Regions from separate parts of the Pseudocolwellia antarctica genome, predicted to be linked through region 1. Evidence: predicted binding sites of a transcription regulator. Region 1 holds the regulator's gene; each other region holds the start of a gene.

Region 1 (7,652 bases):
TTCAACAAATCACGGTGCAGCACAAATCAATGCATCAGCTGAAAATAGCTCAGTTGAATTTGAAAACATGAAAAAAGAAATGCACACCATTCGTCATTTATTAGAACATCAGTTATCGGGTTTGATGTGGCAAGATATGGCGCAAAAAAATCCACAAAAAGCTTTATTAATAAATAAATTAGTAGCGCTTGGATTAACTGACCATATGGCTGATCAAATTGCTGGTTTTATTCCTCCTCAACATAATGAACAGGATGCGTGGGAACAAGCTAAAAAGTTCATCACTCAGCAATTAAACACAACGAATAACGATATTATTCACCATGGTGGAATTATTTCATTAGTCGGTCCTACAGGTGTAGGAAAAACCACAACTATCGCCAAGTTAGCGGCTAGATTCGCTCAAATACATGGCGCAGATGAAGTAGTATTAATTTCTACTGATAGCTTTAGAATTGGTGGTTTTGAACAACTCGCTACTTACGGTCGTATTATCGGTTGCCAAGTAAAACTGGCAAACGATGCTGAAGCCTTAGATTCATTGCTAGAGCAGTTTGGTCATAAGAAACTTATCTTAATTGATACCGCTGGTATGGGCCAAAGAGATATGCGTTTAGCACAGCATTTAACAGACTTAATTGCTAATGCTCGAGTGAGAATTCGTAACTACCTTGTATTGTCTGCAAATACTCAACAACGAGTGATGCAAGAGAATGTAGAACGTTTCAAAAAAATACCACTTGCTGGCTGTATTTATACTAAGCTTGATGAAAGTATTAGTATTGGCGAAATCATTTCAACGTCAATCCAAAACGGTTTACCTATTGGCTATTTAACAGACGGACAAAGAGTTCCAGAAGATATTAAAGTTGCAAATGCTGAGAAATTAGTTGCATTAGCAGACAAGATGACAAGTAGAATAAATCACCAACACGCAAGTACTTGGCGTCCAATGCCTAAAAAAGAGGCAACCACAGTATAAATTGATTGTGATTGGTAAATCTTGCTAGCTTAAATTAATTAAATTAGTTAAATTAAATTAGTTAAATTAAATTAGTTGAACTGAACAATATTGAAAAAAAACGCTTATAATTTCACTAGTTAAAATGTACTGAGCTATAATACATATAATTCGAAATATTTTCGACGTGGTGCAAGTAATAGTGACGAGATGATTTAAATGATAGACCAAGCGAGTGGTTTACGTAAAATGCATGAATTACAACAAATTAAAGTAATAGCAGTATCTGGTGGCAAAGGCGGCGTGGGTAAAACTAACGTGTCTTTAAACACATCCATTGCATTGGCTCAATTAGGTAAAAAGGTTTTAGTTTTAGATGCGGATTTAGGCTTAGCAAATGTAGACGTTATGCTAGGACTTCGCGTTAAACGTAATCTCTCACATGTACTTTCTGGTGAGTGTGAATTAGACGATATTATTGTTGAAGGCCCAGCAGGTATTAAAATTATTCCTGCTACTTCTGGCTCACAATCTATGGTTGATTTAACACCTAGTGAGCATGCTGGGCTAATTCGTGCCTTTAGTGATATGCGAACCGAATTTGATGTACTTATTGTTGATACCGCTGCAGGTATTTCCGATATGGTACTAAGCTTTTGTCGAGCTTCTCAAGATGTCATGTTAGTTGTTTGTGATGAACCAACATCTATTACTGATTGTTACGCCTTGATGAAACTTCTTAGTCGAGATCATGGCATATTCAAATTCAAAGTTGTTGCTAACATGGTAAGAAGCCCAAGAGAAGGGCAGCAATTATTTGAAAAGTTATCAAAAGTGAGTGACCGATTTTTAGATGTAAGTTTAGATCTTGTTGCCGTTGTACCTTTCGATGAAAATATTCGAAAATCTGTGCGCAAGCAAAAAGCAATTGTTGAGGCATATCCTGATTCTCCAGCAGCAATTGGTTTTAAAAACTTAGCGAATAAAATTACAAAATGGCCAGTACCACATCAACCTTCAGGTCATTTAGAATTTTTTATTGAACAATTATTAGAACATTAATATGTTCATAATAGTGAGTGTATAGATTTGTCAAAAGCAGATGCTTACAGTGTTCAAATAGATAAAACTGCGTTAATCAAGCAGCATACGGTGCTTGTTAAACGTATTGCTTATCATTTATTAGCTCGATTACCTGCAAGCGTGCTTGTGGACGATCTTATTCAATCGGGCATGATTGGTTTACTTGAAGCTTCAGGTAATTTTGACCATTCAAAAGGCGCTAGCTTTGAAACTTTCGCTGGAATAAGAATTCGCGGTGCCATGTTAGATGAAATTCGACGTGGTGATTGGACGCCTAGGTCTGTTCATAAAAACAGTCGCATGATAAGTGAAGCAATAAAAACATTAGAAGCTGAACTTGGCAGAGATGTAACCGATATAGAAGTTGCTGAAAGACTTGAACTATCTTTAAATGAATATCATCAAATTCTTAATGATGTTAGCTCAGGTAAAATTATTGGAATAGATGACTTAGGTGTAAGCGAGGATGCTTTCAGTCGCAGTAAAGATAATGCTGTAGACGAACCTTACGACCAAATTGAACAAGTTGTGTTTAAAAAGTCATTAGCAGAATGTATTTCATCATTACCAGAACGAGAAAGTTTAGTGCTTTCCCTGTATTATGATGAAGAACTTAACTTACGTGAGATTGGTCAAGTACTTGATGTAAGTGAATCAAGAGTTAGCCAAATTCATAGCCAAGCGATGCATCGATTAAAATCTCGTATGCAAACTTGGCAACACTAATAGTAAAAAATTAAATATAAATAATTTAAATTTTTAATGTACTCACCGGAGGGTGCCTTGGATAAAAATATGAAAGTTCTTGTTGTTGACGATTTTTCAACGATGAGACGTATAATTAAAAATTTGTTGAGAGATATAGGGTTTACTAATATTCAAGAAGCAGATGATGGTAGCACAGCTTTACCTATGCTTCAGTCCAGTGAATTTGATTTTGTTGTAACTGACTGGAATATGCCAGGAATGCAAGGTATTGATCTATTAAGAGCAATACGTGCAGACGACACTTTATCTCACATTCCTGTATTAATGGTAACAGCAGAAGCGAAAAAAGAACAAATCGTGATGGCTGCTCAAGCGGGTGTAAATGGGTATATTGTTAAACCTTTTACTGCTGCTACATTAAAAACTAAACTCGATAAAATATTCGAACGTTTAGGATAATTGAAATTTTCTTTTCAAGCCTAAAAGAGGATGTTTTTCATGAGTAATTTACCTACAGTCAGCGTCACGCTGGAACAGGCTAAATTGTTAGTTGAATATTTAGAATCAGATCAGCAAGAAAAAGCTGATGAGCTTATTGCCGAAATTCAAAGCCCAGTAAATATTGAGCTTTTTGCAGAAATAGGCAAGTTAACTCGTCAGTTGCATGACTCATTAAATAATTTCCATATAGATCCGCGTTTAAGTGATCTAGCGAATGCTGACATACCTGATGCTAAAGAGCGTTTAAATTACGTTATAGAACGTACTGAAGATGCTGCTAATAAAACAATGGATGCCGTTGAAGCAATTTTTCCTGTTGTAGACTCGCTCCAAAAACAAGTTGAAACTGTTAATCCTCTATGGTCAAAATTGATGAATAATCAATTAGCTTTGCCTGAATTTAAAGCGCTCTGTATAGACATAGATAAATTATTAAAATCAACTGAACATGATACCGAAACTGTACGAACATTAATGACTGACGTTTTGATGGCACAAGACTTTCAAGATTTAACAGGTCAAGTTATTCGTAAAGTTATTGAGTTAGTAAGAGAAGTTGAAGATAGCTTGATTGGAATGCTTACAGCATTCGATATAACTTCAAATACAACTCAAACTAAAGCTAAACCTTCAGTAGGTGACAATTTAGTTGAAGGTCCGATTGTTAATAGTAAAGAACGTGATGATGTTGTTTCAGATCAAGATGATGTTGACGATCTTTTATCAAGTTTAGGGTTCTAGGAGTTATTTAATGTCGTTTGAACAAGATGAAGAAATCTTACAAGATTTTTTAATTGAAGCAGGTGAAATTCTCGAAGCTTTATCTGAGCAATTAGTTGAGCTTGAAAATAATCCTGATGATGCCGATTTATTAAATGCCATATTCCGTGGCTTTCATACGGTAAAAGGTGGTGCTGGATTTTTAGCATTATCCGGACTTGTAGATGTTTGTCACGGCGCAGAAAACATATTCGATCTCCTAAGAACTAACCAACGTTCTATCACGTCTGATTTAATGGACGTTATCCTGCAAGCAACCGACTCTATTAATGAAATGTTTGCTTTGGTACAAGCTGGCGAAGCACTTATTCCTGCAGACGCTGACTTACTCTCTGAATTAGCACGTTTAAGCGTACCAGAATCTCAAGATGCACCTGCTCAACCTGAAGTTGTTGTACAAGCACAAGTTCAAGAAGAGCTAGCTGCAGACTCATCAGAAGAAATGACTGAAGATGAATTTGAAAGACTATTAGATGAATTACATGGCGGAGGAGCGGTTAAGTCTATTGCTCCCGTTAGTGCTCCAGCACCATCAGTACAATCAAACGACAGTAATGAAATTACAGATGATGAATTTGAATCGTTATTAGATGATTTACATGGACAAGGTTCTTTTTCGTCACCAAGCAAAGCTAAATCTGCAGCTGCTAAGCCAGTACAGAGTAGCCCAAGTAACTCAGATGAAATAAATGACGATGAATTCGAAAGCTTATTAGATGAGCTTCATGGCCAAGGTAAAGCGCCTCAAAATTCTATCGTTAAAGCTGCTCCTAAAGTTGAGCCAAAAGCGGCTGCAGCACCTAAACCAATTCCTAAGCCAGCACCCGTTCCTAAGCCAGCTGCGCAACCTGTAGCTAAAGCTGTTCCAAAGCCTGCAGCTCCAGTAAAAGAAAAGAAAGCAACTCCAACTCCTGTATCGCAAGCTGAAACTACAGTAAGAGTTGATACTAAACGCTTAGATCAAATTATGAACATGGTAGGTGAACTCGTACTTGTACGAAATCGTTTAACAAGTTTAGGTGTTACTAAAGATGATGAAGATCTTACCAAAGCAGTTTCTAATCTTGATGCAGTAACTACTGATCTGCAAGGCGCGGTTATGAAAACGCGTATGCAACCTATTAAAAAGGTATTTGGTCGATTCCCTCGAGTTGTACGTGATTTAGCACGTAGCCTTAATAAAGAAATAAAGCTGATTCTAGAAGGTGAAGAAACCGATTTAGATAAAAATCTAGTTGAAGCGTTAGCCGATCCGTTAGTGCATTTAGTAAGAAACTCGGTAGACCATGGTATTGAAGACCCTGATTCTCGTGAAAGTAACGGCAAAGAGCGTGAAGGTACAATTATACTTTCAGCTTCACAAGAAGGTGATCACATTCTACTAACCATTCGTGATGATGGTGCGGGTATGAATGCTGAAAAACTGAAAGAAATCGCAATAGAACGTGGTGTATTAGACGCTGATGCTGCTTCTCGCATGACAGATAATGAAGCATTTAATCTTATTTTTGCTCCAGGATTTTCAACTAAAACAGAAATCTCTGAAGTATCGGGTCGTGGAGTAGGGATGGATGTTGTTAAAACTAAAATCACTCAGCTTAACGGTACCGTAAACATAGATTCTGAATTAGGCATAGGTACAGTACTTGAGATTAAAGTACCACTTACTTTAGCTATTTTACCTACGTTAATGGTTATTATTGGCAAACAAACTTTTGCTTTACCATTAGCAGCCGTAAATGAAATATTCCATCTAGACTTAACAAAAACTAACGTTGTTGATGGGCAATTAACGATTATTGTTAGAGAAAAAGCTATTCCATTATTCTATTTAGATCAATGGTTAGTCAGAAACCCAGTTAATGAAACAAAAGATGCAGGGCATGTTGTTATTGTTCAAGTAGGCGCTCAACAAGTAGGTTTTGTTGTTGATAACCTAATAGGTCAAGAAGAAGTTGTTATTAAACCGCTTGATCGACTTTTACATGGTACTCCAGGCATGGCAGGCGCAACAATTACAAGTGATGGTGGCATTGCATTAATTATTGATGTTCCTAATTTACTGAAGTACTACGCAAAAAAATCTAGCATTAATCATAATAAATTGCGTACAAGATAAAGAGAGAATTAATGCCATATAAGGTGTTGGTAGTTGATGATTCAAGTTTTTTTAGACGTCGTGTAACCGATATTTTAAATGCTGATCCTGAGCTAAATGTTATTGATGTAGCTGTAAATGGTATTGAAGCGGTAGAAAAAGCTAAATTACTTAAGCCTGATGTTATTACCATGGACATAGAAATGCCTCAATTAAATGGCATTGACGCGGTAAAACAGATAATGAAATATGCGCCAACATCTATCATTATGTTTTCTTCTCTAACTCATGCTGGTGCACAAAAAACGTTAGAAGCCTTAGATGCTGGAGCATTAGACTTCTTACCTAAAAAGTTTACCGAAATAGCATCAGACGCATCTGATGCAGGTAGTTTACTTCGTCAAAGAGTTATAACGTTAGCGCGTAAAAAACCTCGATTAAGAAGTCGGGTTATTGAACGTGAACGTCCAGTTAAGCCTACTCTGATCAAAAGAGAAGTAACGCCAAGTTTTCAACCACAAAGAACCATCATAAGAAGATCAAATAAAGATTACAAAATTCTAACCATAGGTACCTCTACTGGCGGACCTGTGGCATTACAAAAAGTATTAACTAAACTGCCTAAAACTTTTCCATTACCCATTCTTATTGTGCAACATATGCCTGCATCATTTACAAAAGCATTCGCTAATAGATTAAATAATCTTTGTGAAATATCAGTAAAAGAAGCTGAAAATGGTGATGAAATAAAACCAGGTTGTGCTTATGTAGCGCCTGGTGGTAAACAAATGATTTTAGGAAGTAATAATAAGTTAAAGATTATTGAAGACAACACAGATCGAATTTCATTTAAGCCAAGTGTTGATATTACTTTTGGATCAGCCGCTAAGATTTTTAATAATAATGTTCTCGCTATTATATTAACGGGAATGGGCTCTGATGGCAGGGAAGGTTGTCGTTTATTAAAAGATAAAGGGGCAACTATTTGGGCACAAGATGAAGACTCAAGTGTTGTGTATGGTATGCCGCAATCTGTAGTTAATGCAGGTTTATCACATCAATCTTTACCTTTAGATGACATAGCGTCTTCAATTTTAAAAGAACTGAACTTAAATTAAATCATAAAAAACGTAAAAATACGCTAGCATTAAATAGCAGTGTTTTTACATCAATAACTAATTTTACAGTTTATAAGGTATTTCATTGGTAGTTTGGACGATTGCAAATCAAAAAGGCGGTGTTGGTAAAACAACCACCACGATAACCCTTGGAGGCATATTAGCTGACCAAGGTTTTCGTGTATTGCTTGTTGATACCGATCCTCATGCATCATTAAGCTATTACTTTGGTATTGAATCTGAAGAACTTGATTTAAGCATCTATAATTTATTTATGGAAACCTCTACCAAAGAACAAATACTTCAAAGCCTATGCCCAACTAAATACAGTCATATTGATATTCTTCCTGCGACTATGGGCTTGGCAACATTAGACCGAGCTTTAGGTAATAAGGGTGGAATG
Region 2 (7,652 bases), 1.7 Mb from region 1:
GCGCTATCGTCAAGTTGATCAACCATTTCTACCGCTTTAATTTCAGCTTCTGTTTCAGTGGCAATATCTCGAATGTCATATAAACGAGTATTCTTTACTACGCTATCTAAAATATCAAAATCAAAGTTACTTTCTTCATGCTCAATTTTAGATAAAACCGCTTTAACTGTTGGTTTATTTGAAATAACACCACAGTATTCAGGGATAGTTTTAGAGAAATCTTCAGTGCCAATTTGACGAGCAATATCGATAATATCTTGCTTATCATATGCTGTTAAAGGTCTTAAAATTAAGGTTTCTGTTACGCGGTCAATTACATTTAAGTTAGTTAATGTTTGGCTAGATACCTGCCCTAACGCTTCACCTGTAACCAATGCTTGTATTTTAGCGCGTGCTGCAACTTTTTCTGCTGCGCGCATCATCATACGTTTTAGAATAACGCCCATTTGACCGTTTTCTACTTTCTCTAAAATTTCAGCTACAACAGGTTCAAAGTCGATAGCGAAAAACTTAACTTTATGTGAAGCACCAAACTTGTTCCACAAATAGTAACTGACTTGTTTAACACCAATTTCGTGTGCTGAACCACCTAAGTTAAAGAAACAATAATGAGTACGTGCACCTTTTTTGATCATTTGGTAACTTGCAACAGCAGAGTCAAAACCACCAGACATTAACGATAGTACATCTTCTTGAGTTGCTATTGGGAAGCCGCCTAAACCTTTATGACGTTCTGTAACAATAAAGAGTTTTTCATTTTTTATTTCTAAATGAACGGTAACGTCAGGCTTACTTAATTTTACTTTAGCTGATTCAACTGCTTGGTTTAAACCACCACCAACATATTGCTCAACTTGAATTGATTTAAACTCGTGAGTACCTGTACGTTTAACACGAACACAAAAGGTTTTGTTTTCAATACTTTTAGCATGTAAAGCGGCAGTTTTTTCGTAAATGCTGTGCATATCAGTAAAGTCGGTTTGTACAACTTCTAAAAACATCGGAATACCTGGAACACACTTTAAGGTTGCAATAACCTTTTCACGATTCTCTGGGGTATCGTTTGGTGAATTCACTTCAATATTGTCCCAAGTCATACGAACATGAACTTGTGGATCTACACGACGTAGTACAGTTTTAAGGTTAGATTCTAATATTTTAGTAAAGCGCTTGCGAACAGGCCTACTTTTAATGGTGATTTCAGACTGTAACTTTACAATAAATTTCATGGACGCTAATACCTAACAAATGTACTTATACCAACCCGAATAGGTTAATTATTTATTTATATAAGTGTCGCTCGTTTAAACGCGATAAATAAATGCTCTATATTTGGCAATTTATCATTTATACAAAGTAAGTTAATTTTTTAATCGAATGGGTATCAAAAAATAATGGCGCGAATTATACACGATAACGAAGGGCATTTAGCATAATTTTTTCTTCTACTTATATTATCAATAAGAAGCAATCAAAGTTCTAAACTAAAAATTAGAAAAATACTCAAAAAAAAGAGTTACTTGATGTAACTCTTTTTAAGTTTGATATGACTTTCTACTTACTGAATAATAGATACAGGTTCAGTTTCTTGAGCCTTACCTTGGTTTATAGCAATTTCTACACGACGATTTTTACGTCGGTTTAAAGCATTAGTATTTGGGACTAAAGGCTTAGCATCGGCATGACCCGCTACGATAATTCGGCTTTGATCAAACTCAGGTACTTTTATTATCTCGTGAGCGATGGCTACTGCACGCTTACTTGATAAGTCCCAATTAGAAGTAAATAACTCTGAGCTAATACCTTGATTATCAGTATGACCTGAGATCATTATCTCACCAGGGATCGTCAACAATAACTCGCCAATCTCTCGAATAATCGGTCTAAACTGAGGTTGTAAAAATGCTGAACCCGATGGAAATGAACCATTTTCTCGAATACGAATAATAATTTGTTGCCCTAAAGATTCTAATTCGATGGCACCATCTTGAATTTGTTTATCTAGCTGATCTGCAATTTTCTTAATAAGGTCATTTATTTGTTCTTGAGAAGCTTGCTCTGCGTCTTCTGCTGCTTGAATGATTTCTTGAGCCGCTTGTTCATTTGCTGTGCTTTGCGATTGACCACCACGTTGAGCGCCACGTTGTTCTTGACGTCCACCTGCGGAAGTTTCATCTCCCGCCTGAAACTCTAACATTTGCTGAGTCATTTCTACGGTTTGTTGCTGAATCACTTCAATAGGAGTTGGTTCAGGCTTACCTGGTCTAAATTCCTGAGCAATAATACTAGTGCCTTTTGGAATATCTTTCACTTCAATTTTATTTTGCACACCAAAAGCAAACTTCATTGAACCTGCAATTTGTTTAAACTTTAAAACATCCATTTCTGAAAAAGATAAAAGCAAAACGAAAAAACACATAAGCAACGACATTAAGTCGGCAAAGGTTCCCATCCAAGCGGGGAGCCCTGGAGGTGGACATTTACATTCTTCTTCCATTTTAGCCTCCCTTACTCTTCATTTGTATCGACGGCGCGCTTACCTTCAGCTATGTAGTTCCTTAATAGCCCTTCGATAACGCGAGGGTTTTGACCATCTTGAATACCTAGAACAGCATCAAGGATCAATTGCCTATTCATTTTTTCTTCTTCACGTCTCAGTTTTAATTTGTTGGCGATTGGAATAGCAATTACGTTTGCTAAGAAAGCACCGTATAAAGTCGTTAAAAGTGCTACCGCCATTGCGGGTCCAATGGCTTTTGGATCATCCATATTAGAAAGCATGGCAACTAAACCAATAAGTGTACCGATCATTCCCATTGCTGGCGCTACGTCTGCTAGCGCCATCATCATACCTACACCTCTTTCGTGACGTTCACTGGTTAATGATATGTCTTTTTGTAAAGTTGCACGTACTACATCGGCATCATGACCATCAACCAGCATATCAACACCTTTTTGCATAAAAGCGTTGGTAATCTCAGCTTCTTCTAAAGCTAAAAAACCGCCTTTGCGTGCTGCGTCTGCCATTTCAACAGATTTTTCGATAAGTTCTTCAGGAGTTTCAAGTTTGAATAGAAAGGCTTTACCACAAATTTTCCCGATACCGAAAAATTGCCCTAAATTATAATTAGATAAAACAACAAAGATTGAGCCACCAAATACAATGATCAAAGATTGAGTGTCGATGAACATACTGATATCACCCGCCAATAACATCGCCATAATTAAAAGGCCAATGGCACCGAGTATCCCTATTAACGTTGCTAAATCCACAAAATTCTCCTGTTTATATGCTTACCGTTGTGCTTTATAAAATAATAGTACAATAACGATTTGGGTTACGCGAATACTTATAGCTATATTATCGTCCACAATCTCAATAACTTAAGTTCTTTTCAATAAAACATAACAATCAATTAATAAATCGACGCTAATTGACCAAAATGTTAAGCTAAGGTACCTTTGCGCCTATCTATTAAATGTAGCAGAAAAATAATGGCTAGAAAAAAAATTGAAAATTTAACCTTCGAAGAATCACTTAATGAATTAGAAGAAATTGTTCAGAATTTAGAACAAGGCGAACTAAGTTTAGAGGATTCGATGAATTTGTTTGAACGAGGATTAAACCTTAGTCAAGCTAGCCAAACTAAGCTACAAGATGCTGAACAGAAAATACAAATATTGCTCGATAAGAATAATCCTGAGCAAGCGCTTTCAACATTTGAATTAACACAGGACGATAGCTAAGTGGGTCAGTTACCTCAATTAGATGAATACCAGCAACGTGTTAATCAATTTCTTACCCATAAATTAGATCAGTTAACTTGTAACGATGAGCGTTTATTAGAAGCTATGCGTTATGGCCTACTTATTGGCGGCAAACGCATGCGTCCGTATCTAGCTTATATTACAGGTAAGAGTGTTGGAGCAAAATTAGAAGATATAGACGGCATTGCTGCAGCATTAGAATGTATTCATGCGTATTCATTATTACATGATGACTTACCCGCTATGGATGATGACGATTTAAGACGTGGTAAACCAACCTGTCATAAAGCTTTTGATGAAGCGACAGCAATTTTAGCAGGCGACAGTTTACAAACTTTAGCTTTTGATATTTTAGCTAATCATCATTTTTCAGAAAATTTGCAAAGTAAGCGTATTAGCTTTGTTCAACAACTTGTTAATGCTTCTGGTTATCAAGGTATGTGCGGTGGACAAGCTTTAGATTTAGCGGCAACTGATCATTCAATATCTTTAGATGCTTTACAACATTTACATTCATTAAAAACAGGCGCTTTAATTGAAGCTTCGGTATTAATGGCTGCAGATTGTAGTAGTACAGTTTCTGTAGAAGAAAAAGCACAATTAAAAACTTTCGCACAACTTGTGGGTTTAGCTTATCAAGTAAGAGATGATATTATTGATATAACATCAAGCGAAGAAGAGCTAGGAAAACCAGCAGGTTCAGACCTAGCAGCAAATAAAAGTACGTATCCTGCTTTGCTTGGTTTAGACGGTGCTCAGCAAAAAGCTGACGACTTATACCAACAAGCACTTCAAGCTTTGTCTACTTTGCCTTACAATACCCGATGTTTAGCTGATTTTGCGACTTTTATCGTAAAGCGTACTAGCTAGTTCACTGTATAAATTTTAATAAGAATAACCGATAACACATGACAATTGATCTAACTGACTACCCCCTTTTATCAAACATCAATACGCCTGAAGATTTAAGGCTATTAGGTAAAAGCAAACTCACTCAAGCGAGTGAAGAATTACGTCGATACTTACTCAACTCAGTTAGTAAAAGTAGTGGCCATTTCGCTTCGGGTTTAGGCACAATAGAGCTTACAGTAGCTTTACATTTTGTGTATAACACACCTTTTGATCAATTGATCTGGGATGTGGGTCATCAAGCTTATCCTCATAAAATTTTAACAGGTCGACGCGATCAACTGCACACCATTAGACAAAAAGATGGCTTACATCCTTTTCCTTGGCGAGAAGAGAGTGAATACGATGTATTAAGTGTTGGTCATTCAAGTACTTCTATATCCGCAGCATTAGGTATGGCGGTTGCTGCAGAAAAAGAAGCTAAGAATAGAAAAGTTGTTGCTGTAATTGGTGATGGTGCTATGACGGCAGGTATGGCATTTGAAGCGTTAAATCATGGCGGTGATATTAACAAAGACATGCTTGTTGTACTTAACGACAATGAGATGTCGATATCTGAAAATGTAGGTGCGCTTAATAATCATTTAGCTAAAATGCTTTCAGGAAACCTATACACTGGCCTTCGTGAAGGTAGTAAGCGCATACTTAAGAATATTCCTCCGATAAAAGAATTAGCCAGTCGTGCAGAAGAACATCTTAAAGGCATGGTTGTACCAAGTACTTTTTTCGAAGAGCTAGGTTTTAACTATATTGGTCCAATTGATGGTCATGATGTTAATGGCTTAGTTGATACCATTTCGAATATGCGCAACTTAAAAGGCCCTCAGCTTTTACATATTGCCACTAAAAAAGGTAAAGGCTACGAAGCGGCAGAACAAGATCCAATAAAGTATCATGCGGTACCTAAGTTCAATCCTGAAGAAACCACACTACCTAAGAGTAAAGCAAGTTTACCTACCTACTCAAAAATTTTTGGTGACTGGTTATGTAACACAGCAGAGATTGATCCAAAACTAACAGCTATAACCCCAGCAATGCGTGAAGGTTCAGGTATGGTTGAGTTTAGCCAACGTTTTCCTGATCAATATTATGATGTTGCCATTGCTGAACAGCATGCCGTAACTTTTGCTTCAGGTTTAGCTATTGGTGGCTATAACCCTGTTGTTGCTATTTATTCTAGCTTTTTACAGCGTGGTTATGATCAACTTATTCATGATGTAGCTATTCAAAACTTACCTGTTATGTTTGCTATAGATCGTGCAGGTATTGTGGGTGCTGACGGAGCTACACATCAAGGGGCATTCGACTTAAGCTTTTTAAGATGTATACCTAATATGGTAATAATGGCGCCGTCTGATGAACGTGAATGTGTACTGATGTTAACTACTGGTCATCAACATACAGGCCCTGCTGCAGTCAGATACCCTAGAGGTTCAGGTAATGATGCTGAGTTACCATCTATAACAGAAACAATAGAAATTGGTAAAGGCGTTGTTAAGCAGCAAGGTAAAGACATTACTATTTTAAGCTTCGGTACGTTATTACAAGAAGCTAACGCTGTAGCAGAATCACTTAATGCCACATTAGTTGATATGCGTTTTGTTAAACCTTTAGATGAAGCCTTAATTGAAGAATTAGTAAATAGCCATACTTGTATTGTAACGTTAGAAGATAATGCCATTGCTGGTGGCGCTGGCTCTGCTGTGAATGAGTTTATCCTTAGTAAAGGCATTGCCATTAAAATATTAAATATTGGCTTACCTGACGCTTTCATTAAGCATGGTACTCAAGATGAAATACATCAAGAACTAGGTTTAGATAGCGAAGGCATATTAAGCAAAATTAATAACTTTATTAAGTTATAGTTAATCACATTAAGCTAGAATATAGCCTTTCTTATATTCTAGCTTTTTTATAACATTTTCCTACCGTTTCTCCCCTGCTCTTATTTCGAAATTTTTTATTTAGCTCCATTCAACCTTATTCAAACAGACAGTATATTTCATTCATTTAGATATAATACCAATTTGATTAATAAATTGCTCAACTTAGAGCTACATTAGCAGACTTAGAACAAACAACATTATTTATACATAGTTATTCTATTTATCTGTAATTTTGTGCAGTTATCAGTTTGCTAATGAGCTCCCAAGGGCGAGTTTAAAAGGCTTATTGGCTTCGTTATTTATTTTGACAAGGGAGTAACCATTCTCTTCAATCAATGCCTTGCATATAAGCCTTTTAATTCTCGCTAAGTGATCAATTAATTAATCAACTTGGTATAATTCCCTATACCTACTTAAGTCATCTAATGCTTTTTATTTCTCTCAAAATAGTGACTATGAAAATTTAATAATACTGAACGACTAGGTGTGAACCCAAATTTAATAATTTATAAAAGACATAAAAAAACGAGCTAAATTAGCTCGTTTTTCAGTCAGATTAAATTCTATTTAATATTTAGAACTTACCACGTACGCCAACAGTGTAACGACGATCTGCTTCACTATATTGCCAGTTGCTACCTAACTCGGTAACCTGGCGAATTGGCTCACCAGTTAAATTAACCGCATTAGCTACAAGAGTAATGTTGTCATTCAAGTCATAACTTGCTGAGAAATCAACTTGACCACGAGCATCACGGTAGTTATTGCCTAGAGTAACATCAGTTATAGTACTATCAGCAAGAGCGGCTAATGCACCTACAGGGCGAACACGTTTCTCATCTTGAGTATCTAAGTACTTGTCACGCCAGTTATAAGCTAAACGAATTTGAATACCTTCGTGCTCCCAGTAAACTTGAGTATTAAAGGTATTATTAGAAATATCTAATAATGGGTTACCATCTGGTTGCTTACTATATGCGTATGTGTAGTTTACATTAACGCCTAATCCAGCCCAAGCACCTGGTAAGAAATCAAGCTGTTGTTGGTATGCTAACTCTAAGCCTTTAATAGAGCCACTTCCGCCATTAA
Region 3 (7,652 bases), 820 kb from region 1:
TCTTGTTCTGTTTTTAATAAAGCTTGCGCATTTAATAGCTGTTGCTGAGTAATATCATTATTTTGATTAATACTGCTACTCTGCTGCTTTAAATGTTTAATGTTTTGTTCGGTACGAGCAATGTGATTAGTGAGTTGTAACTTACGGTTATTTAGCCCCGTGATACTTTCAGTATCTAACTCTACTTTTTGCTTTGCTTGAAACAAGGCAATGTTCTGCTCATCTTGAAGTTTAGCTATTGCTGCTATTTCAGCTTTTGCTACGTTATAAAGTTCTTCTTGCTGCTTACTTTGCAGATCAAAACCTTGCCAACGTAAAACAGACATTTCGGCTTTGTATTTACGTTCTTGAGATTTTAAGGTTCTAAAACGTTTAGCGGCTTCTGATTGTTTATGAAGTTTATCTATTTGTAAGCTGAGTTCTGAACGAATATCGTTAAGGCGTGATAAGTTTTCGCGGGTATGACGAATTCTGTTTTCAGTGTCTTTACGGCGCTCTTTGTATTTTGAAATACCAGCAGCTTCTTCGATAAACACACGCAATTCATGAGGTTTAGATTCAATTAAACGGGAGATGGTGCCTTGTTCAATAATCGCATAGCTACGCGGACCTAAACCTGTGCCTAAAAATATATCGGTTATATCTCTTCGACGACATTTAGTACCATTCAAAAAATAGGTATTGGTACTTTCTCTATTAACTAAACGACGAATAGATATTTGACTGCGATCTGCCATATTGCCTTGAATACGACCATCTATGTTATCAAATACTAACTCTACGCTTGCTTGACCGATAGGTTTACGACTTGCTGCGCCATTAAATATAACGTCAGTCATAGCATCGCCACGTAAGTTTTTAGCTGAACTTTCACCTAAAACCCAACGTACGGCATCAATAATATTAGATTTACCACAACCATTAGGACCAACGATTGCCGTCATTTGCTGTTCAAATGGCACTTTAGTTGGATCAACAAAAGATTTAAAGCCAGCCAGTTTTATATGCTTTAATCGCATATTATAAACAACTCCTTTTAATCATATGTAAATGTCACCTAAGTAATTCAAAATAGCGGGTTGATTTGTGTGTAATTGTTGGCTTATTTCTATTCATTAATAATAAGATAAACAAACACTTGGTTAATCTATGTTCGTATTAATAATAACGCCATACTATAAAGGCTAACCTTACCAGATGTTGCTCTGATTTGTAACAATTCAATGCGATTATGGTGTAATGAAACGTTTAGAAAAAATAAAATATTTAATGGTTTTCGCCTAAGCTCGAACTCGCATAATGAAGCCCTTTAAGTATATAATCGACTCAGTAATATCAAACAGTTAGGTAAACATTTAGAAGATGACAAACAATACTTCTCAAACACAAAACATTAGTGGCGCAGGCTACTTTTTTAAAGGTTTTGAACTTATCCAGAAAAAAGGCATTAAACGCTTTGTTTTTATTCCTTTATTTATTAACTTAGTTTTATTTAGTGTGGCTTTTTACTACCTGTATATGCAGTTAGATCACTACATGACAAGTTTTACGCAATGGCTACCGAGCTGGTTAGATTGGCTAAGCACGGTTTTATGGCCTTTAGTGTTAATTGCTGTTGTGGTGTTATTTTCATTTATATTTAGTACCGCAGCCAACTGGCTCGCAGCACCATTTAATGGTTTACTCTCTGAAAAAGTAGAAGCTATGCTAACAGGTGAACCAAGCCCTGACGGTGGCTTTAGCGACATTATTAAAGATATTCCACGTACGGTAGGTAGAGAGTGGACTAAGCTTTGTTATTACGTACCTAGAGCATTAGGCTTCTTTTTAATTATGTTTATCTTGCCTGTTATAGGACAAGTTATATGGTTTATCTTTGTTGCTTGGATGATGGCAATTCAATATAAAGATTTTCCTTTTGACAATCATAAAATATCCTTCACTGATATGAAGAACGCGCTAAAGGAAAAACAAGGATTAAGTTATGGTTTTGGGTTTACCGTAGCTATTTTTTCTATGTTACCTATTGTGAATTTGATTGTTATGCCTGTCGCTATTTGTGGTGCAACAAACTTGTGGGTTGATCACTACAGAAAGTCGTTTATTCGCTAAGTAATCAAATAACGAGATGTTTAATTAAAGCTAACCATTTGTTGGCTTTAATTAAAAGATCCGCACTCAATCAAAAAAACTAAACATGATATAAACTAGTTATACTCATATTTTTACTCTAATAGGGAAATACCGTGGCTAAAAAAACACATAAAGCGCTACTATTTTCAATGCTCTGCTCTACAATTTTCACAGCATTGGTAAGCACAAAACTATATGCAGCTGAAACAGATAAACTAACCATTGAAGTCATGAGCGATGCTAAAGTTTTCGCTAAACTTGATGATGAACTACCAGCTGTAGTTAACTATTTCACCAAAAGAAGTGAAAATAGCATTCTTGCTTTTTATGAAGAAAAATATGGCAAAGCAATTTCATCAAACAGAAAACGTGGTCACTTAGAGAATTCTTTTATAAACAATAACCACAACATTACCGTGATTGTTTCTGAGCGAAATAATCAAAGACAAGTTGATGTTATGGTAACTAAAGTTTTATAGAGTTAACTTTGGGTCAGCCGTATTCACTTAGGCTAATGTCTTTAATCATTAATTAGCCAAGCTTATAAAAATCAAAAGTTAGACAAACAAAAAGGAGCCTAGGCTCCTTTTTTAATCAGTTAAGTAAAATATTTCAAATCAAATGAATCATTCGACTCTTAACCTTATTTAAACAGCAGTAACTAAAGATTAAATACGCCATCAATAGTGCCTTGCGCTAATCCGTGATAACCAGGTCGTGCTTGTTTATAAACTTCTAAAGCCCATGATTTACCTGCTTCAGTAGTCACTAGCTCTTTGTACAATGGCACAATCAACTTACGTCTACCGATAGATTTTAAATACGTCGCCATTTGTGGGTACACATGCATATAACCTGCTTTGATTGATAATAAATACCAAGCATGTGCAATTTCAGCATTCGTACTTACTGTTAAATTAAAGCGCTTATCTAAATCACTCATAAATGATTCATTTACATCTAACGGTAAGTTATTGATGAAATGTAACCATTCATGCAATGTCCAAGCTTTTGTATTAATTTGTTCAACAGTAATAGCTTTAGTCACTAATTGTTGAGTTAACTCGTCAATAACATTAAAGGCATTAGACGTTGGTTTAGGTGTTACGCTAGGCAAGCCTTGTCCGTAGATCCATTCTTTAAGCATTTTGTCTGATACGACATTTAGATATTTATGAGTTAAGTTAGCTTTTAAATAAACAATAAAATCTTCAGTACCTAAACTTTTAAAAGCATGGTGATTAAAGTAATCAAGAATAAATACGTCAAACTTATCACGACCGAACTTCTCTTCTAAATACATTAAGAACAACTGCCCTTTTACATAAGGAACACCTGAAAAAGCATCATCAGGATCACGGCCTTTCAAATCGATATAAAGTTGAGTATCACCTGGCGCTAATTCTTTTATCTCAGCATTAAGGTCTTGTGCACCTAATGCTTGTTCCATAACCGCGCGGTCAGTACCAAATACGGCTTCCATAATTCTGTTTTCTACATAGCTTGTAAAACCTTCGTTTAGCCATAAGTCTCTCCAGCTTTTGTTCGTCACTAAGTTACCTGACCAAGAATGTGCTAACTCATGAGCAATAAGGTTTACTAAGCTTTTATCGCCTGCAATAACGGTTGGTGTAATAAAAGATAAACGTGGGTTTTCCATGCCACCAAATGGGAAGCTTGGCGGTAAAATAAGTAAATCGTATCTGCCCCAACGGTATGGTCCAAATAGTTTTTCAGATTCATCAATCATCGTTTGAGTATCATCAAACTCGGCAACAGCGGCATCTAAAATAGACGCTTCTGCATAAATACCTGTTTGCTCACTCATGGCTTTAAATTCTAAATCGCCTACGCCTATCGCAATTAAGTATGAAGGCACAGCTTGAGGCATAGAAAAGAAGTAATCGCCATCACGCTCAGTATTAGGTTCATTAAAAGCACTCATTACAGCAATTAAATCTTTATCTGTTGTTATGCGAGCGTCATAAGTCGTACGAACGGTAGGTGTATCTTGAATTGGTATCCATGAACGTGCATGAATCGCTTGGTTTTGGCTAAATAAGAATGGGTGTTTCTTGCCTGCAGTTTGCTCTGGCGACAACCACTGTAAGCCTGAAGCTTTTTCTGTTGAATGATAATAAACACGAACTTTTGATGCTTTAAATTTAGGTGCAATAGTTAACTTGGCACCTAATACATCATCACGTTTAGCAAGCTTGTGTTGAACACTCACCCAATTACCCGCTGTGTTTTGTGCCATAACACGCTTGATCACTAAGTCTCGTGTATCTAAATAGATAGGCTGTACATCATTCACTAACCATTTTAATGACAATTCAGCAAAACCACTTAATGATTTTTCTTGAAAGTCGACATCTAAGTCTAGATAAATGTGTGTGGTAGTAACTTGATCGTAATTCGAATAGGTGTAGGCATCTTTAAGTTCTGCATTAGCAAAATAAGATAAACTGACTAGCACTAAGGCTGAGATTTTTAATAATAGCTTCATTATATAAACGTCCATAAAAAATAAGCCTCTAGATTAAGATAACCTAGAGGCCTATTCAACTGAATTACTTCATTTATAAAATATATATACTTACGGTTTATCCATTCGGATAACAACACGTCTATTTTTTTCACGACCTATTATTGTATCGTTTGAGGCAATGTGGCGTTTTTCGCCATAACCATTGGCTTCAATGCGGCTTGGATCAATACCCGTTTTAACAAATTGTTCTCTGATGTTATTAGCGCGTCGTTGCGACATTTTATAGTTCGCGTTTCTTGGGCCGTAGCTATCTGTGTATCCATCAATCAATACGAGTTCTAATTCAGTGTCTAAACTTAAGTATTCAGCAATCATCGCTAACTTGCGTTTAGAAGACTTAGTTAAGTCGTCGGTACCAAATTGATAATTTAACACGGTATAAGAAATATCATCAAAATTGTAATCAAGTAGGTTACCCACACAACTTACAAACTCTTGATAGGCGCGTTTAAATTTAGCGGTTGATAAACCTACAGAGATTTTTTCACTGCTACGATACCAATCGTTGTAGTAAAACGTCGGACTCATGCCTTGATCTAATTCGTTAAGCATAGTCCAAGCAACCTTTTTAGGTAAGCTAGGCGCGAATTGCTTGTGCAATTTCATATTTGCTAACGTATAACCTGCAACACCTGGTCGCCATTTAGGAGCAACGGAGCGTACTTCGGCTAAGGAATAGTTATCAGGCAAACGCATCATGTCTAATTCAAACTCTAAATTAGATTTACGGTCTGCCTTACTGTAAAACTTGGCTTCGCCGTAATTAGGTATGTTGTGAGAGAGTGTGCACTCTAAACGAGATTCATTAGATAATTGCCACATGGAGTTATCTAAATTTGCCGCATACTGCCTCATACCTGCATTTGCATTGCAAACAGATACTAATAAAACAACTGGAAGAAAGTATTTTTTCATAATCAATTATATTTTGTTTTAAATGACAGTAACTTTATCGACAATTTATTTAATAACTTTAGCATCAATTACCCTTTAATATTTATAAAAGTAAAAAACACTAAATCCTCGTACTTATTTTAGCTATTTTCTGAGATAATTGTTAATAATTATCAAAATAAAAAGACATTCTTGTATGACTGATCTAAATTCATCTTCTGCCACGCTGTCAGAAAATGGAAAAACACCTTTTGCTGAACGCTTTAGAGGTTACTTCCCTGTTGTTGTTGATGTTGAAACCGCAGGTTTTAATTCGCAAACTGATGCCCTACTTGAAATAGCCGCTACAACTTTAGCCCTTGATAAAGACGGTAATTTCTCATTAGATAAAACAATACATTTTAATGTTGAGCCATTCGAAGGCGCTAATTTAGAAAAAGCTGCTTTAGAATTTACAGGCATTGATCCAACTAATCCACTTCGTGGTGCCGTAAGTGAAGAAGATGCATTAAAAGCTATATTCAAACTTATACGTAAAAAAATGAAAGCTGTTGGTTGCCAGCGTGCAGTTATGGTTGCTCATAATGCGTCATTCGATTTAGGTTTTGTTAACGCGGCTACTGAAAGATGTTTAATGAAACGCTCTCCATTTCATCCTTTTGTAAGTTTTGATACTACGACTCTTTCAGGTTTAGCCTTGGGTCAAACGGTATTAGCTAAAGCATGTATTGCTGCAAAAATAGATTTCAATAACAGTGAAGCACATTCAGCATTATACGATACTGAAAAAACAGCTGAGCTATTTTGCCACATTGTAAATAAGTGGAAGCACCTAGGCGGTTGGCCTATGGTTGAAGATGAGATAGAAGAGAAATAATTATACCAAACGGATTAATTTATTGAGCAACTTAGAGCTACATTAGCAAGCTTAGAACAAGCAAAATTGATTAAACATAGTTATTCTATATTTTTTTAATTTTGTGATGTTATCAGTTTGCTAATGAGCTCCCGAAGGGCGAGAATTTAATCTGTTTGGTATTACACTCACATTATTTCAGACATAAAAAAAGCCACTTAACTAAGTGGCTTTTTTACGATGTAAATTATAGTTTGTTTAAAACAATATTATAATTTATCAGCGTTATCAGCTAAGTATGCAGCAACACCGTCTGGAGAAGCAGTCATACCTTTATCGCCTTTGTTCCAGCCTGCTGGACAAACTTCACCGTGTTCTTGGTGGAATTGTAATGCATCAACCATACGGATCATTTCATCAACGTTACGACCTAATGGTAAATCGTTAACTACTTGATGACGTACGTTACCTTCTTCATCAATTAAGAAAGAACCACGGAAAGCAACACCAGCTTCTGGATGCTCAACATCGTATGCTTGACAGATTGTATGCTTAGTATCAGCAACTAAAGTATATTTAACTGGACCAATACCACCTTCGTTTACTGGCGTATTTCTCCAAGCATTATGAGAAAATTGTGAATCGATAGAAACACCAATTACTTCAACGCCACGGCTTTTGAATTCATCCATACGGTGATCAAAAGCTAACAATTCTGAAGGACAAACAAATGTAAAATCTAAAGGGTAGAAAAACACAACGGCTTTTTTACCTTTAATCGCTTCTGACAAAGTAAAGCTATCTACTATTTCACCAGTACCTAGTACTGCTGCTGCTGTAAAATCTGGTGCTGAACGACCAACTAATACACTCATTTTATTCTCCTTTTTTATAAATTTTAAAAACCATAAAGGTTAAATTATTTAGTTAACACTCATAAATATTGTGATGAATGTTAACTTTTCAAGACTCTTTTTAAAAAAACTAAGCGTCTGCTGAACTATTTTTTGCTGCAGACTCTTTAATTAAAGTCTGTAATTCGCCTTGTTGGAACATTTCGATAATAATGTCACAACCGCCAACAAGCTCACCATCAACCCACAATTGTGGGAATGTAGGCCAATCAGCATACTTTGGTAATTCAGATCTGATTTCTGGATCTAGTAAAATATCTACGTATGCAAACTTTTCTTCACATGAAATAAGTGCTTGAGACGC

Evidence for each region. Region 1 encodes FliA, which starts transcription of late flagellar genes. Its sites were predicted from a motif close to CTAAAGNTNNNNNNNNNNNNGCCGATA; they were not measured.
Region 2: pomA (flagellar motor protein PomA) is a predicted target of FliA. The motif match lies at 3,363-3,389, and genes of this name have one in related genera.
Region 3: ACPUVN_RS04310 (flagellar protein MotY) is a predicted target of FliA. The motif match lies at 5,635-5,661, and genes of this name have one in related genera.

Annotation. Positions count from the first base shown of each region.
Region 1 is NZ_CP187926.1:156,759-164,410, forward strand. It holds gene flhF (flagellar biosynthesis protein FlhF) at 1-982, shown strand, start outside; gene ACPUVN_RS00695 (MinD/ParA family protein) at 1,181-2,023, shown strand; gene ACPUVN_RS00700 (RNA polymerase sigma factor FliA) at 2,051-2,770, shown strand; gene cheY (chemotaxis response regulator CheY) at 2,828-3,211, shown strand; gene ACPUVN_RS00710 (protein phosphatase CheZ) at 3,251-3,994, shown strand; gene ACPUVN_RS00715 (chemotaxis protein CheW) at 4,005-6,152, shown strand; gene ACPUVN_RS00720 (protein-glutamate methylesterase/protein-glutamine glutaminase) at 6,164-7,249, shown strand; gene ACPUVN_RS00725 (ParA family protein) at 7,335-7,652, shown strand, end outside.
Region 2 is NZ_CP187926.1:3,006,005-3,013,656, forward strand. It holds gene thiI (tRNA uracil 4-sulfurtransferase ThiI) at 1-1,229, opposite strand, end outside; gene ACPUVN_RS12990 (flagellar motor protein MotB) at 1,559-2,497, opposite strand; gene pomA (flagellar motor protein PomA) at 2,509-3,273, opposite strand; gene ACPUVN_RS13000 (exodeoxyribonuclease VII small subunit) at 3,496-3,747, shown strand; gene ispA ((2E,6E)-farnesyl diphosphate synthase) at 3,748-4,638, shown strand; gene dxs (1-deoxy-D-xylulose-5-phosphate synthase) at 4,677-6,542, shown strand; gene ACPUVN_RS13015 (TonB-dependent receptor) at 7,138-7,652, opposite strand, start outside.
Region 3 is NZ_CP187926.1:980,196-987,847, reverse strand. It holds gene smc (chromosome segregation protein SMC) at 1-1,019, opposite strand, end outside; gene cysZ (sulfate transporter CysZ) at 1,363-2,112, shown strand; gene ACPUVN_RS04320 (hypothetical protein) at 2,247-2,612, shown strand; gene ACPUVN_RS04315 (M1 family metallopeptidase) at 2,795-4,642, opposite strand; gene ACPUVN_RS04310 (flagellar protein MotY) at 4,733-5,599, opposite strand; gene rnt (ribonuclease T) at 5,775-6,455, shown strand; gene ACPUVN_RS04300 (peroxiredoxin) at 6,704-7,309, opposite strand; gene grxD (Grx4 family monothiol glutaredoxin) at 7,419-7,652, opposite strand, start outside.